Regions from separate parts of the Halomonas sp. KM072 genome, predicted to be linked through region 2. Evidence: predicted binding sites of a transcription regulator. Region 2 holds the regulator's gene; the other holds the start of a gene.
The links. Region 2 encodes PhoB, which activates phosphate uptake and scavenging genes when phosphate is short. Its sites were predicted from a motif close to TGTCATANNNNTGTCANA; they were not measured.
Positions count from the first base shown of each region.

Region 1: a site for PhoB is predicted at 4,169-4,186, ahead of phnC (phosphonate ABC transporter ATP-binding protein). Genes of this name have one in related genera too.

Region 1 is NZ_CP136132.1:2,370,172-2,377,834, reverse strand. It holds gene RVM26_RS11245 (DUF3541 domain-containing protein) at 1-1,053, opposite strand, end outside; gene RVM26_RS11240 (methyl-accepting chemotaxis protein) at 1,176-2,669, opposite strand; gene RVM26_RS11235 (IS630 family transposase) at 2,709-3,746, opposite strand; gene RVM26_RS11230 (MCP four helix bundle domain-containing protein) at 3,765-3,950, opposite strand; gene phnC (phosphonate ABC transporter ATP-binding protein) at 4,253-5,098, shown strand; gene phnD (phosphate/phosphite/phosphonate ABC transporter substrate-binding protein) at 5,095-5,964, shown strand; gene phnE (phosphonate ABC transporter, permease protein PhnE) at 5,974-6,804, shown strand; gene RVM26_RS11210 (phosphonate dehydrogenase) at 6,814-7,663, shown strand, end outside.
Region 2 is NZ_CP136132.1:3,201,727-3,209,389, reverse strand. It holds gene RVM26_RS15200 (alpha-hydroxy acid oxidase) at 1-297, opposite strand, end outside; gene RVM26_RS15195 (aldehyde dehydrogenase family protein) at 692-1,072, shown strand; gene RVM26_RS15190 (LysR family transcriptional regulator) at 1,051-1,989, opposite strand; gene RVM26_RS15185 (hypothetical protein) at 2,036-2,392, opposite strand; gene RVM26_RS15180 (HU family DNA-binding protein) at 2,392-2,664, opposite strand; gene RVM26_RS15175 (NAD(P)/FAD-dependent oxidoreductase) at 2,757-3,941, opposite strand; gene RVM26_RS15170 (chorismate--pyruvate lyase family protein) at 4,029-4,601, shown strand; gene ubiA (4-hydroxybenzoate octaprenyltransferase) at 4,639-5,529, shown strand; gene phoB (phosphate regulon transcriptional regulator PhoB) at 5,626-6,315, shown strand; gene phoR (phosphate regulon sensor histidine kinase PhoR) at 6,318-7,613, shown strand.

The DNA of each region.
Region 1 (7,663 bases), 830 kb from region 2:
TTCGGCTGAGCGCCCGCCAAGCGCGTCCGAGAGGTCGGGGCCTGTATGCAGGCGGCCCGGCCAGCGCAGCACCATGATCGCCAGAACGTTGCGGTGTTCACCACCCGCCAGCTCGTTTTCCCCCTCGGGCGAGGGAATGATGCCGCTGGCCGGGTCGATCGCCGCCATTAGCGCCTCGCGCACCCGTCCCACCAACGGGTGGTCCTCGCGGCCAGCCAGCAGGAAGGCCAATGCCACCTCGGCCTGGATGTCGGCCGTGGCGCGGGCCATGATGCCGACCGTCTCCCGTTCCAGCGCTTCCAGCACCCAGGCGTGCACCTCCGGGTCCACCTTCCGCTGGTAGTAGCGACTGTCAGCGATGACGAAGTGGGTCAGGCCATAGAGCCAGTTACGGTACTCGGCGTCGTCGAGCCCGGCGACTCGATCAGGCGGGTAGTGGCGTCGGAAGGCTTCTTCCACCTCCCGGCGCAGGTCCATCACGCCGAGCTGGTGCAGGAAGTACTTATAGTTGGCCACCTGAGCGGCATAGATCCCGATCACCGCGGGGTCGGTCAGGAAGGCCGCCCAGTCAACTTCTGCCTGGTAGCCCAGCGCCCGTTCGTGATCCTCAATGGCTGGCAGCAGGCCGTGGTACTCGGCCTGGACCAGCCTGAACAGCAGCCCCCGGGCGAAGGCGATCTCCTCCCACTCACCCAGCATAGCGCGCCGGGCACGCTGCTTGGCCGTGCGCTGCGAATAGTCGGCAACGATCGCCCGGCTGCGGGCAGCCGCGTACCCGGGCTCAGCCAGGCCGACGATGTCCTCCTCGAGTCGCGCCAGTAGTCGCTCGCCGTAGGCGTGATTGAGGGCCCGCCAGCGCTGCTCGCCAGTCAGGCGGTAAAGCCGCTGAGCAAAGTGGCGCTGCTTGTCATCGGACAGCGTCGGCAGCGCCTGCTCGTAGATCTCCTGGATGGCCAGACCGGCGTCGCGCTGGACGTCACGCTCCGTATGCGGCTCCATGGCGGCGCAGCCCGCCAACACCAGCACAATCATCAGTGAAAAGAGCTTTTTCATGACGGCCCCTTGGTGGCGTTCACTATCGATAGGCCATCATTGCACAGTTGATGAGCAATTAGGTGTTAGCTGATTGCTCATAAAAAAAGCGCCCTGAGGGCGCTTTTCATAATGGCTAGCGATTAGAAAGAAGTCCATTTCTCGGTGTCTTGCTTGCCACCAATCACGTGAGTCGGCAAGCCTTTGTTGGCCCGCGGCTGACTGTCACGCGCTCTTGGCGCAGCGGGTAGCGCACGTTGGCTTTGGCCGGTGGTCGCTCCCCTAAAGAACGATACTTCCTTCAACAACGCCTCTGCCTGGCTTTGCAGTGAACGCCCTGCCGCACTGGACTCTTCCACCAAGCTCGCGTTCTGCTGGGTGACACTGTCCATTTGCGAGACGGCGGTGTTTACCTGCTCGATACCTTGGGACTGCTCGCGGCTGGCGGTGGCAATCTCACCCATCAACACCGAGACGCGCTTAACGCCATGAACGATATCTTCGAGCGATTTGCCAGCTCGGTTGACCAGGCTTGAGCCGTTGTCGACTTGGCCGATACTTTCCTCAACGAGCTTTTTGATATCTTTGGCGGCATCAGCACTGCGCCCTGCCAGGTTGCGTACTTCGTTCGCCACTACCGCAAAGCCGCGACCCTGCTCGCCCGCGCGGGCGGCTTCTACCGAGGCGTTCAGCGCCAGCAAATTGGTCTGGAAGGCGATTTCATCGATCAAGCCGACGATACCAGCAATCTTGCGGCTTGAGGCGTTGATACCTTCCATTGCCTTGATGGCTTGACCTGCGATCTCGCCCCCGGCATTAGCTTGCTGGTTAACATCGTGCACGAGCTTGTCGGCTTCAGATGCGTTGTCGGCGTTCTGGCGCACGGTGGAGGTGATTTCGTCCATCGATGCCGCAGTCTGCTCGATGCTAGAGGCCTGCTCCTGCGTCCGGCGGCTGAGGTCGTCAGTGCCTAGCACGATTTCGTCGGCGGCCACATTCACGGACTCGGCGTTATTACGCACGGACATGACCACCTGCGAGAACTTGGTTTCCATGCTCTTTAACGCTCTGAGCATCACACCAAACTCATCCTTGGCTGAAGCGTCGACGTCGTTATCGAGCCTGCCTTCAGCCATGGCGTTGGCGAGTGCTTGTGCCTTGCCCAGCGGTGTCATGATGCCGCGAATCAACCATATTGAGAGCAGAACGCCGAAGATGATCGCCGCCACCATAACGCCTATAACGAAGTTGCGCGTCCAAATATAGTCGCTTGATGACTGCTGGTTATTGGCGGCGGCTTGGGCGCTGTTAAGGTCGATAAGGCCCTGAATCGCCGTGAGCACTTTAGGGTATTCAGCACGTAGCGTGGTGGTGGCTATCTCTCTGGCGGCGTCATAATCATTGCCAATCATTGCCGCGTTGATATCGTCAATACCGGCACGCAGACTGGCTAGCGACACGATAAAGCTTTCGGCTACCGCACGCTCTTGATCACCAGAAACACGCTCAGGGAAGTAATCATTCCAGGCGGCGTCGATAATGGCATCGTTTTCCGCAACCTCTTGTTTCGTTGTTATAGCAGATGCCGGGGTTCGATCGCGCTGCTCTGCCGTTATCTTAACCCGGTTGCCGAGCAGTGCTTGGTTGACCTTAATATTAACCCGGCAATAAAATAGCTATGATGCGGCGTATCGAATTGACGGGGCTTTGAAGTATTTCGCGACTCGCCTCGGGAGCTTCTGAAGCTTCCGAAGGTGAGACATCGCCTTCCTCTTCAGCTGGTCTCTGCTGCGCGCCGGAGTACCGCTATGCACGCCGGCTTTGAGGTCGCAGTTCAGATACTCATCGGGGTTCAATTCCGGCGAGTAGGGTGGAAGGTAGAACACTTCAATCTCATCCCGATGCTCCGCCAGCCAGGCCTTGACGATCTTGGCGTGATGGACCTTGAGGTTGTCCAGGATCAGGAAGACCTTCCGCTTGGCATCACGAATCAAGCGCTTCATGAAGTCGATCAGAATTTGCGCATTCATGGTGCCGTCGAAAAACCGGAACCGTACCTTGCCCTGGTTAGTGACGGCGGAAATGAGATTGATCGTCGCTCTTCTCGCATTGAGCCGGAGGATGGGGGTGACGCCTTGAGGTGAGTAGCCACGCACATGCTGGCTATCGCTACGCAACCCGGTCTCATCGCCCCAGTAAATCTCGGCATCTTCGGCCTTGGCTCGGGCATGAATGGTTGGGTAGTCCTCCTCCAGCCAGCGCTTTACTTCGGCTGGACGCTGCTCATAGGCCTGCTTCTTGGGCTTCTGAACAGTGAACCCCCAGCGTTTCAGATATTCGCCAATGGTGCGAATTGGCACCCACTTCCCGGTTTCCAGCTTGATCAACTCCTGTACGGCCTTGCGTGTCCACAGGGCATACTGAAGCTTCAACTGGTCAGGTGTCTTGTCGACCAACATGGCCTGGAGTCGACTTTCTTCATCAGGGGTGAGCTGGCGGCCAGAGCCCTCTCTTCGCCCACGAACCTGGGCGAGCAAGGCCTTTAGACCGCCTTCACGGTATTTCGTAAGCCACCGGCCGACGGTGAGGGGGTGAACGCCAACCTCCTTGGCGATCTCTTTGTTCTTCATCCCACGCTTGGAAAGGCGAACCGCAAGTTTTCGCTTTTCTTCCTGAGCGGCGGGATGGAGTGTGCGAGCATCTTCTCTGTTCATGCCGGCATTATAGCATAGCTATTTGGATGCCGGGTTAATAAGATCACCCAAGGTGAGTACGTTCCCCTCATAAGTACTGTTGAGGGCATCGTTGGTTTTGCTGAGACTGTAGAGACCGATAATACCGACAACAATTAACATCAAGATGCACGCGCCTAAACTCACGGCAAGCCGCAGTTTAACGCTTCGATTCAGAAGTAGCATGGGGGGATCTCGTGAAAGCCCGCAGCGCGTTGCATTGGGCAGGAGGAAGCCATCTCGGTAACTTCAAGCGTTTAGACCCAACGCATCTTGATACCAAGCAAAATGCATTATCGGCACGCACACAGAAACATTAAATTTTTTTAACTTATAAAGCGCCAATTTCTTATGTCATTACATGCTACCCGCCCCCTTTGATGGTCATTAACTTATCATCTGCATGACACAGCTTTGTCACCTAGGAGCGCTAACGTTGCATTGTGAGTCACAATCAAGTGAGCTCATACATTGCAAAAGGTGATCCAATGGAGCCTGTTCAATCCTCTGACTTAATGCTCCGCATCGAGAAAATGGGGGTGACATATCCTGGGAATGTTCTCGCACTCCGACCCACCACCGTTGATTTCCACAAAGGCGAGTTTACGGTTCTACTCGGTCTTTCCGGTGCAGGTAAATCTACGTTACTGCGCTCCCTTAACCACTTGGTGCGGCCCAGCACCGGCAAAGTGATCTCGGCTGAACTAGGTGCGCTCGAATCCATTACTACGGTACGCCGCCATCGGTGCAAAACCGCCATGGTTTTCCAGCACCATCAGCTCATTGAACGCCACACGGCGCTCCAGAATGTGCTGATGGGTCGGCTTGCTTACCACAGCACCTGGCGCAGTTTGTTTCCGCTACCCAGGCAGGAACAGGAGCTTGCCCTGCACTGCCTGGATCGCGTAGGCCTGGCTGAGAAGGCGCTTACCAGGGTCGATCAGCTGTCCGGAGGGCAGCAGCAACGCGTGGGCATTGCGCGTGCCTTGGCGCAGCAGCCCGCCATGATCCTGGCGGACGAGCCAGTGGCCAGCCTTGACCCGGCAACCTCTGAGCGAGTGCTTACGTTACTGCGAGACATATGCCGTGAAGATGGTATTACCGCCATCATTTCACTGCACCAGCTGGAATATGCCCAGCGGTTTGCTGACCGCATTATTGGACTAGCGAATGCCCAAATCGTTTTCGATGCAGCCCCGGCACAGTTACAGCAATGCCACCTGGATGAGATTTACCACGGTGCGCCAGGGGTTTTGCCCGAAGCCGATGAAACCACCAACCCCACCCCTCAATCCGCGAATACCCCTTCGATAAAACTGGAGATTGCACAATGAAACCGCTATTCAGCTTTTTCTTCGCTATCTGTCTTATGGCTGGAATGACCGTGTCGGCCTTAGCTGCGGATCCTGATCCAAACCCAGACCTGTTAAAAGTCGCACTGCTCCCTGATGAAAACGCTTCTGAACTGATCAAACGCAACCAGCCATTGAAAGACTATCTTGAAAGCACGCTTGGCAAAGAAATTGAGCTAATTGTCACTACAGATTACTCCTCCATGATCGAAGCCATGCGTTTTGGTCGCATCGACCTCGCCTACTTCGGGCCCCTCTCCTATGTAATGGCAAAAAGCAAAAGCGAGATCGAAGCCTTTGCGGCCATGATTGTGGATGGCAAGCCCACCTATCGCTCCATCATTATTGCCAATGTCGATTCCGGCGTTGAGTCTTATGCCGATATCGAGGGCATGAAGATGGCCTATGGCGACCGAGCCTCCACTTCAAGCCACCTGATTCCCAAAACCGTGCTGCTTGAATCGGCGGGACTAGAAGCAGGAGAGGATTATGAAGCCCATTTTGTTGGCTCCCATGATGCCGTGGCGGTGAACGTTGCCAATGGGAATGCAGATGCAGGGGGACTATCGGAAGTGATCTTTGAACATGTGATGGACCGCGGCCTGATAGATCGCAGCAAGGTTAGGGTGTTGGGTCACAGTGGGGAGTATCCGCAGTACCCCTGGGCGATGCGTTCCAACTTGAGCCCGGAACTCAAGCAGGAGATACAAGACGCTTTCATTAGCATTGATGATGAAGAAATCCTGAGCAACCTGAAAGCCGAAGGTTTCGCCGTTATCACTGACTCCGATTACGATGTGATCCGGGAAATGGGAAGCCTGCTCAATCTTGATTTCTCCAAGATGTAAGGGGGCATTATGAATCATTCCAAAATAGTGCCGCCAGATCTTTCATCGCTTTCTCCCGACGCCGTATTGGACGAACACGCGCGCGGCTGGAGGAGCAAGCTCTTCCAGGCGGGTTCGGTGCTGGCAGTGGTTCTCCTGGCGAGTTGGTACGTGGACCTGCTGGATTTTCTCACCCTGGCCAACGGGGTTCCTGCCATCGCTACCCTGCTGGGTGAATCGCTACCCCCTGACTTCACCAACGCCATGGATTGGATAGCGCCGCTGGTCGATACCCTCGCCATGAGCATTGCCGGTACGGCGATAGCGGTTACCGCTTCCGTGCCCCTGGCGTTCCTGGCTGCTCGCAATACCTCGCCCCACCCCGTGGTCTTCCACGTAACCCGCACGTTGCTAAATGCTCTGCGCTCGGTGCCCGAGTTGATTATGGGCATTATCTTCGTTGCTGCAGTGGGTTTTGGCGCCTTGCCGGGCGTGCTAGCGCTCGGCCTTCATTCCATTGGGATGGTGGGTAAATTCTTTGCCGAAGCGATTGAGCATGTCGACCCAGACCCAGTGGAAGCCGCCAATGCCGCTGGCGCGACTCGCTTACAGGTTCACTGGCACGCGGTGCTGCCGCAGGTTCTTCCTCAGTTTGCCGATGTCTCCATCTATCGCTGGGAATACAATTTTCGCGCCTCGACGGTCATGGGCATGGTGGGGGCCGGCGGGATCGGCTTCGAGCTAATGGGCTCTTTACGCATCATGCAGTACCAGGAAGTCAGCGCCATCCTGATTGTCATACTCGTTATGGTGACAATGGTGGATAGCCTTAGCGGCCATCTTCGTAAGAAATTCAAGTAAGGAAATCAAATGAAACCAAGGGTTTTCATTACCCACCGGGTACATAACAGTGTGCTGGAAAGGCTGGAACAGAGCTGTGAATTAATCACCAACCAGTCAGACACTACCTTGCCCGCCGCCGAGGTAAAGGCCCGCGCGGCAACCGCAGATGGCATGATGGTGTTTATGCCGGACCAGGTCAGCGAGGAATTTCTAGCTGGCTGCCCCAAGCTGAAAGTCATTGGCGCCGCTTTGAAGGGATACGATAATTTCGATGTAGAGGCCTGTACACGTCATGGCGTTTGGCTGACCTTCGTACCGGATTTGCTGACAGTGCCAACGGCTGAGCTCACCATAGGGCTAACCATTAGCCTAATCCGACATGTTCGGGCGGCCGACGAGTACGTTCGTTCTGGCCAGTTCAGGGGGTGGCAGCCAACGTTCTATGGGCTTGGTATTGCAGACGCTACTGTGGGTATCGTCGGCATGGGCCCCATCGGCAAGGCTGTGGCAACGCGGTTCAAAGGCTGGGGGGCCACCTTACTGTATTCTCAGCCAGACGCCTTGCCCGCTGCGGAGGAGGAAACGCTCGGCGTGGCGCGCAAGTCGCTTGAAGAGCTGCTCGGGCAAGCCGACATTGTCATTTTGGCCCTGCCGCTCAATAAACAAACGCTGCATACCATGAACGCTGCGCGCTTGGCCCTGATGAAACCAGGCGCCTTTTTGATCAACCCATGCAGGGGTTCTGTAGTGCAGGAAGCTGCCGTTTTGGAAGCATTGGAGTCAGGGCAGTTGGGCGGCTACGCAGCGGATGTTTTTGAAATGGAAGATTGGGCTCGAGAGGATCGTCCGCAAGAGATTTGCCCCACTTTGCGAGCAC
Region 2 (7,663 bases):
TTTAATTGTTGCGAGTTCTCCTTCAGGGTGAACGAGTTTATGATGCGCACTCGGAGCCACAAGTATGGGAGGTGTTGGGCATTGGTTTCCAAGGATGCGAGCCAAACGAGTGGTGAATGGGTCTACTTTTTCTATTCCTCGCAGAACTCTGGAAAGAAGCTTTACACGTTCCAGTGCGCAAATATTTTCTTGCAATGATTGCTCACTTCCAGCCCCACCGTCAATAAAGTCATAAACTTCTGGAGGTAAGTGGCGTTTTGCAATCGATTGCCAATCTTCAATACACACTGGAACCATACTCGTTCCCTCGTCTAATTTAGCTGTTAATTAGATTGGATAGTTATAATAATGTGTGTTATGTGGCGTTACCGCTTTGAAGGGGGCTACGAACTGAGAATAGGTGCGCTAGCTGAGCTGTGATGTAAGTTATTTCTTAAAAAAATGTAAGTTATTTCTTAAAGCATGTAAGTTATTTCTTACATACTTGCAAAGTACGATTGATTTATAACTGTTTTATATTCATGTTGCTTTAATATTCCATGCGGCTAATTTAGATTAAATAGAGAAGTTTTATGCTCATTGTGATTAGTGTACTCCCCCTCCGATAGAGCCTCAGTAATGGTAAGAGGTACGGCATGGATAGGTGCTTGATTTTGACCCTCGGTTTGGATCTAGATGAATCACCCCCACGGTGCTGGTGGATGTCACCCCCGACATGGAGATTGCCCAGCAGGAGGTGTTTGGCCCGGTATTGATCGCCATGGCATTCGATGACGAGGCCCAGGCCGTTCGGCTTGCCAACGACACCCGGTTTGGGTTGGCCGGTGCCGTGTGGAGCCAGGACGTGGCCCGAGCGCATCGCGTGGCGGGGCAGCTGCGGGTGGGCACGGTATGGATCAATAGCTACAAGGCGATCAGCGTGATGTCGCCGTTCGGGGGCTTTGGCGACAGCGGCTTTGGCCGCTCCAGCGGTCTGGACGGCCTGCGCGAATACACGGTGCCGCAAAGCGTCTGGGTGGAAACCGCACCGGAGGCCAGCGTGGCGTTTGGCTACGGCAGCGGTGTCGGCTGATTCGATGCCGGGTCCCTGAAGGCCTGCATCCAGCGCTGCAGGTGGCGCAGCAGCAGGATGCTGGCCTTGGGCTGCTGGCGGCCCACCCGGGTGACCATGTGGGCCTGGGAGCGCTGAAACAGCGGGTCGTCTACCGGGCGTGCGACAAGGCTGCCGGTGTCCAGGTCGTGGGCGACCGCAAACGCCGGTAGCAGCGTCACCCCCATGCCGCTGCGCACGTATTGCGCCAGGATCACCATCGAGTTGGTGTTCATGGTCATACGCGGGGCGAGGCGTGCCTGTTGAAACGCCTGGTCAACCATCTGGCGCACGCCATGGGTGGTGTCCCACATGGCCATGGGCTGGGTGCTGAGCTGTGCCAGGGTGAGCGGGTGGGGCTGGTCGGCCAAGGGGTGATGCGGCGCCAGAATGGCCATCAACGGCTGCGGGCTGGAGGCCCAGAAGCGCAGCTGCGGATGGGTACGCTCGTGAAACATCAGCCCGATATGGCTTTGATCCTCGACAATCGCATCGATGATGCCGGAGGTGCCCGCGATATGGATATCCAGCTGGATGCCCGCATAGCGCTGGGTGAATTCATGCAGGGGAGAAGCCACCAGGTCGCTGACGAAGCCTTCGCCCACGGTGAGGGAAATCGTTCCGGTTTCCAGCCGCTGGTAGGCTTCGAGGGACGTGATAAAGCTCTCGTCGAGGGCGCTGCGCCGCTCGCAGTACTCCAGCAGCATCTCGCCGACGGGCGTGGGGCGTATGCCGCCGCGCTGGCGTTCCATCAGCGTTGCCCCCAGGGCTTCTTCCAGCAGGGCAATCTGTCGGCTGACGGCGGAAGGGGCAATGTTGAGCCGCGACGCAGCCCGGCGCACCGAGCCTGATTCGAGCGTCACGCGAAAGTAGGCCAATCGCTGATGAGGGATATCCATCGCCTGGTACTACCTCGCGTGACGAAAATGCGCCCAGCTTGAAGGGCTACAAGTATCTGAGCAGCTTTTGCAGCTTGTTCATGTCGGCAGAGTCGCCGACGAGGCGCACGTCACCCGCCACCATGCCATCCAGAAATGCCTGTTGCGTCGGCTTTCTGAGGATGCGCAGGGCGGCTTCCTGGTCGCGAAAGCGCAGCTCCAGGTCCAGGTCGACGGGCAGGCCTTTACCGGACGTGATGCGTTTGGGGGTCATCCGGTAGTGGCGTGCCGTGCTCAAATCTTCTGTGGCAATGCCCCAGTCCAGCCCTCGCATGCGTTCCAGCTGCTCACGAAAGCGCGGCTTGCGGCGCAGGGCGCGCTTGAGCATGAAACTCAACAGCCACAGCATCAGCGAAAGCTTCATTAGGAAACGGCGTCCTTGAGCGCTTTGCCTGGCTTGAACGCCACGTTCTTGCTGGCCGGAATCTGTAGCGGTGCGCCGGTCTGCGGGTTCTTGCCGGTACGGGCGGCGCGTTCACGTACGGTGAAGGTGCCAAAGCCAATCAGTGTGACGTCTTCGCCTTTGGCCACGCTGTTGGTGATTTCGTCCAGAATGACATTCAGGACCTGGCCTGCCTTGTCCTTGGACAGGTCAGCACTCTCGGCGATGGCAGCGGCGAGTTCAGGTTTGCGCATGAAGGAATCTCCCTTGTGAAAAACAAACGTCAATGTTGTTGGTAACCCACCCCAGCGGGGCTTCTTTAGCCTAGTCGTGAAGGCGGCGAAAATCAGCCTAGCAGGGCAGGGACAGCTCTGGAAAGCTCCACTTTCCTTCTCACGCAGCCCCCTGTCAACGCAAAACCAATCAAACGACCGTCTTTATCTTCCGCCAGCGCCGTCAAATCCTGCCCATGACCCTCCACTCGCCAGTGCTGCGGTGTGCCCACTGGCGGGTAGGCCACCACCGGGAGCAGGGGCGTTTTGACGATGATCGGCCAGGCGCCGAAGCTTACCGGGGTAGGCGAGCCGCCCAGCGTGGCCGCCAGCGCTTTGGCGCTGGCTTGCAGCGGCTGAACGTACATGGCGTTCACGCCGTCGATGCAGGCCACGTCGCCCAATGCGTACACGTTCGGCTGGCGGGTGCGAAGCAGCCGGTCCACCTCGATACCGCGGGCGCTGACCGCGAGTCCGGCGGCCTCGGCCAGCGCCGTGCGGGGCGCAAGGCCCGTGGCCAGCAGGACGATGTCCACCGTATGGCGCTCACCGCCGTCGAGCTGCAGTACCAGGTCGCGGTCGGCATTCAGGGATAGGCTGTCCAGCGTGCGCCCCAGTGCCAGTTGCATGCCTGCCGTTCGAAAGGTTTCGGCCAAGGCGTGGCCCAGCGGCTCGGGCAGCAGTCTCGGCAACGGGGTGCTCTCTGGCGCCACCAGGGTGACGTGGTGGCCGCCCGCATGGAGGTCGTTGGCGAATTCGCAGCCCACCAGGCCCGCGCCAATGATCGCCACTCGGCTGGGCTGGGCGAGCGCTGCATACAGGCGGCGGTAGTCATCCAGGTCGTTGACCGTGAAGCAGCGCCCTTTCAGCGCATCGGGTATCCGGAATGGCGTGCGCGGGGCCGCGCCGGTGGCGAGCACCAGGTGCTCGTAGCGGAGCAGGGTGCCGTTGTCCAGGCGCAGCATCTGGTGTTCCACCGTCAGTTCGACGACCTGTGTGTGGGCCATGACCTGGGCATCCAGTTCGTCGGCGAGCGCTTCTGCGCTGCGCTGCGCCAGCTTTTCGGGGCTCAACCGCTTGGCGAAGCCCGTGGACAGCAGCGGTTTGCTGTACTCTTCGCCACGGTCGGCGCTGACCAGCGCGATGGTGCGAGAATCTCCCTGGCGGCGCAGTGCCCGCGCCAGGCCAATACCGGCCATGCCAGTGCCGACAATGACCAGCTCGGCATGTGGGGATTCGCTCAAATGTGAATCGGGCATATCGTTATCCGGGGGTAAGGAACAAAAGCCTGCCGAGCCATCATGTTACACTAGCCTTCTTTCCAATTGACTGCCCTGGAGGCTCAGGTGACGCTCGTTGAGTTGCCACGCCCTGCGTTTTCGCTACCCCCCCACTGGCGGCCGGTTGCCGCTGCGCGGCCTGCCATGAGTGCGGCCTGGTGGCAATGGGTGGCCTCGACCGACTCCCTGACGGCGCGCCTGATGGCGGCCGGAGCGCCGAGCCAGTTCCGCGTACGCCTGCTGCGTCAGACCATTGGCCTGCCGTTTCAGGACGAAGCCATGGCGCTGGGCATCGCTCCACGTCGCCACGCCTGGCTACGCGAGGTGGCGCTGTGCATCGACGGCACCCCCTGGGTGGTGGCGCGATCGGTGGCACCGCTGGAGCAGCTGCAGGGCAAAGGCCTGGGGGCCTTGGGCGAGCGTTCGCTGGGCAGCTGGTTGTTTCAGCAGCCGGACCTGGTGCGCGGGCCGTTGCAGGCTACGGCGTCGCTCCCGCGCTTCACGGCGTGGGGTGCCCCCGCCAAGGGGCGTAGCCAGTGGGGGCGTCGCTCGGTGTTTCAGCACGCGGGACTGTCGCTGCTGGTTCAAGAGTATTTTTTATCGACCATGGCCGATGCGCTGAGCCTGCCCTCGCGCTAGGCTATTCTGGAGTTTCTTTCACGAGGTAAGCATGAGCATGGACCGTTCTCTATTGCGGCCAACGGGTTGGGCCCGGCTGGCAGACTTTCTTCAGCTGATGCGCCTGGATCGGCCCATTGGTACCTGGCTGCTCATGTGGCCGACGCTCTGGGCGCTGTGGGTGGCTGCAGAAGGGGTGCCGGGTCGCTCCGTGCTGATCATCTTCATTGCCGGTGTCTACGTGATGCGGGCTGCGGGCTGCGTGGTGAACGACTATGCCGACCGCCATGTGGATGGCCACGTCAAGCGTACTCGCCAGCGCCCCATGGCCACGGGACGCATCAGCGAAACCGAAGCCCAGCTGCTGTTCGTGGCGCTGGTCGCCGCTGCCTTCATTTTGGTGCTGCTGACTAACTGGTTCACCGTGCTGCTGTCGGTGGGCGGCGTGCTGCTGGCTTTCGTGTATCCGTTCATGAAGCGCTACACCCACTTCCCGCAGGTGGTGCTGGGCGCGGCCTTTTCCTGGGCCATTCCCATGGCGTTTGGCGCGGTATTGGGCCACGTGCCTCTGGAAGCCTGGCTGCTGTTCAGTGCCAACCTGCTGTGGACCGTTGCCTACGATACCCAGTACGCCATGGTCGACCGTGACGATGATCTGAAAATCGGTATCAAGTCGACCGCCGTGCTGTTTGGCCGTGCTGACCGGCTGATCATCGGAGTGCTGCAGGCAAGCGTGCTGGCCCTGCTGAGCTGGGTCGCGCTGCGCGTTGGGCTAGGGGGCTTTTTCTGGCTGGGGTTGCTGGGCATGGCGGCGACGTTCGTGTACCAGCAGTGGCTGATCGTCGGGCGCGATCGAGACCGCTGTTTTCAGGCCTTCCTGAACAACCACTGGTCGGGTCTGCTGGTCTTTGCAGGTATTGCCTTGAGCTGGTGGCCGGTAGCGGGCTAAATTGACTGGGTGTCATGGAACTGTCATCAAGTCATGGTGTTATCGTCACACGCATGTCATTGAACCTTCCTGAATAGAGCACCGTGAGGCCCTGGAATGACCGCCAAGACCGTACTGATCGTCGATGATGAGGCGCCGATCCGCGAAATGATCGCCGTGGCGCTGGAGATGGCTGACTATCGCGTGCTTGAAGCGGACAACGCCCAGGATGCCCACGCCATGGTCGTCGACCACCAGCCTGACTTGTTGCTGCTGGACTGGATGATGCCGGGCACCAGCGGCATCGAGCTGGCCCGTCGGCTGAAGCGCGAAGAAGCCACCGCCGAGCTGCCGATCATCATGCTGACGGCCAAGGGCGAAGAGGACAACAAGATCCAGGGCCTGGAAGCGGGTGCCGACGACTATATCACCAAGCCCTTTTCCCCCCGTGAGCTGGTGGCCCGCCTGAAGGCCGTGCTGCGCCGTGCCACGCCGCGTGGCGTGGAAGACCCCATCGAAATCAATGGTCTGCTGTTGGACCCGGTGAGCCACCGGGTCAGCGCCCATGGCAAGGCGCTGGAAATGGGGCCTACCGAGTATCGTCTGCTGCAGTTTTTCATGACCCATCAGGAGCGCGCCTACACGCGCAGCCAATTGCTTGACCAGGTATGGGGTGGCAACGTCTACGTGGAAGAGCGCACGGTGGACGTGCATATTCGTCGTCTTCGTAAAGCGCTGGGCGAGCCTCATCAAAATCTGATTCAAACGGTGCGCGGTACTGGGTACCGGTTCTCTGCGCGAGTGTAAGCGTGCGCCTGTGGAGCCGTGAGATCTGGCGCATCATCTGGCTGGCCCTGTTGGGCCTCTGCCTGGGATGGCTGGTGGATTACCCTGGCGCCGGGCTGGCGGCGGGGCTGCTGTTTTGTCTGGTCTATCATCTGCGCCAGTTTCGAGCGCTCTTCCTTTGGCTGACGCTTCACCCCCACGATGAGCCCCCGGCGGCGAAGGGCATGTGGGGGGAGCTGTTCGACCGCCTCTATCGCTACCAGAAAAGCCAGCGCATTACCCAAAGTCGTTTACGGGCGACGCTGGCGAGAATCCAGGAGTCCTCCGAAGCCATGCGCGATAGCGTGGTGATGCTGGACCGCCACGGCGACCTGGAGTGGTGGAACAGCGCGGCCACCGACATGCTGGGGCTGCAAACCGCCCACGATCGTGGCCAGCACATCACCAACCTGCTGCGCGACCCTCGCTTCATCAGCTACTTCAATGCCCGCGACTACAGCGAGCCGCTGACGCTGACCTCGCCGATCGACGAGCGGCGCATCCTCCAGTATCAGATCACCCTCTACGGCGATGACGAGCGGCTGGTCATGGCCCGTGATATCACGCGCTTGCATCGCCTGGAGCAGATGCGGCGTGACTTCGTCGCCAACGTCTCCCATGAACTGCGCACTCCGCTGACCGTGCTGTCGGGCTATCTGGAAACCTACGGCGACCTCAAGGAGCTGCTGCCTCCCCGCCTGGGTAAAGGGATCGTACAGATGGAGGAGCAGACGCGACGAATGCAGAATCTGGTCAACGACCTGCTGCTGCTGTCACGGCTGGAAATCGACCAGGGAGGCGATGATCACCAGACGCTGGCCGTAGGCCCCATGCTCGACAGCATTCGCCGAGACGCCCTGGCGCTCTCCAGGCAGCAGCACAGTGTGCAGGTCATTCTGGAGAGCGACGCTGGCTTGATCGGCAGCGAGCAGGAGCTGCGCAGCGCCATTTCCAATCTAGCCTTCAATGCCGTGCGCTATACCCCAGAAGGCAGTCAGATCACGTTGCGCTGGTCGGTGGCCGCCAACGGCAGCGGGTGTATCGAGGTCGAGGATGATGGCGATGGCATTGATCCGGTGCATATCCCCCGCCTGACCGAGCGCTTCTATCGAGTGGATAAAGGGCGTAGTACGGCAACAGGAGGGACGGGTCTGGGCCTGGCCATCGTGAAGCACGTGCTGCTGCGCCACGAGGCCCAGCTCAACATAGAGTCACATCCTGGCGAGGGGGCATCCTTTCGCTGTGTCTTCCCTGCCAAGCGAGTCAGCGGCTCGGCTTGAGGGCTCGATGACGCTTTGCGCTCCTCCTTATCCGCTTCCTGCACAACCCC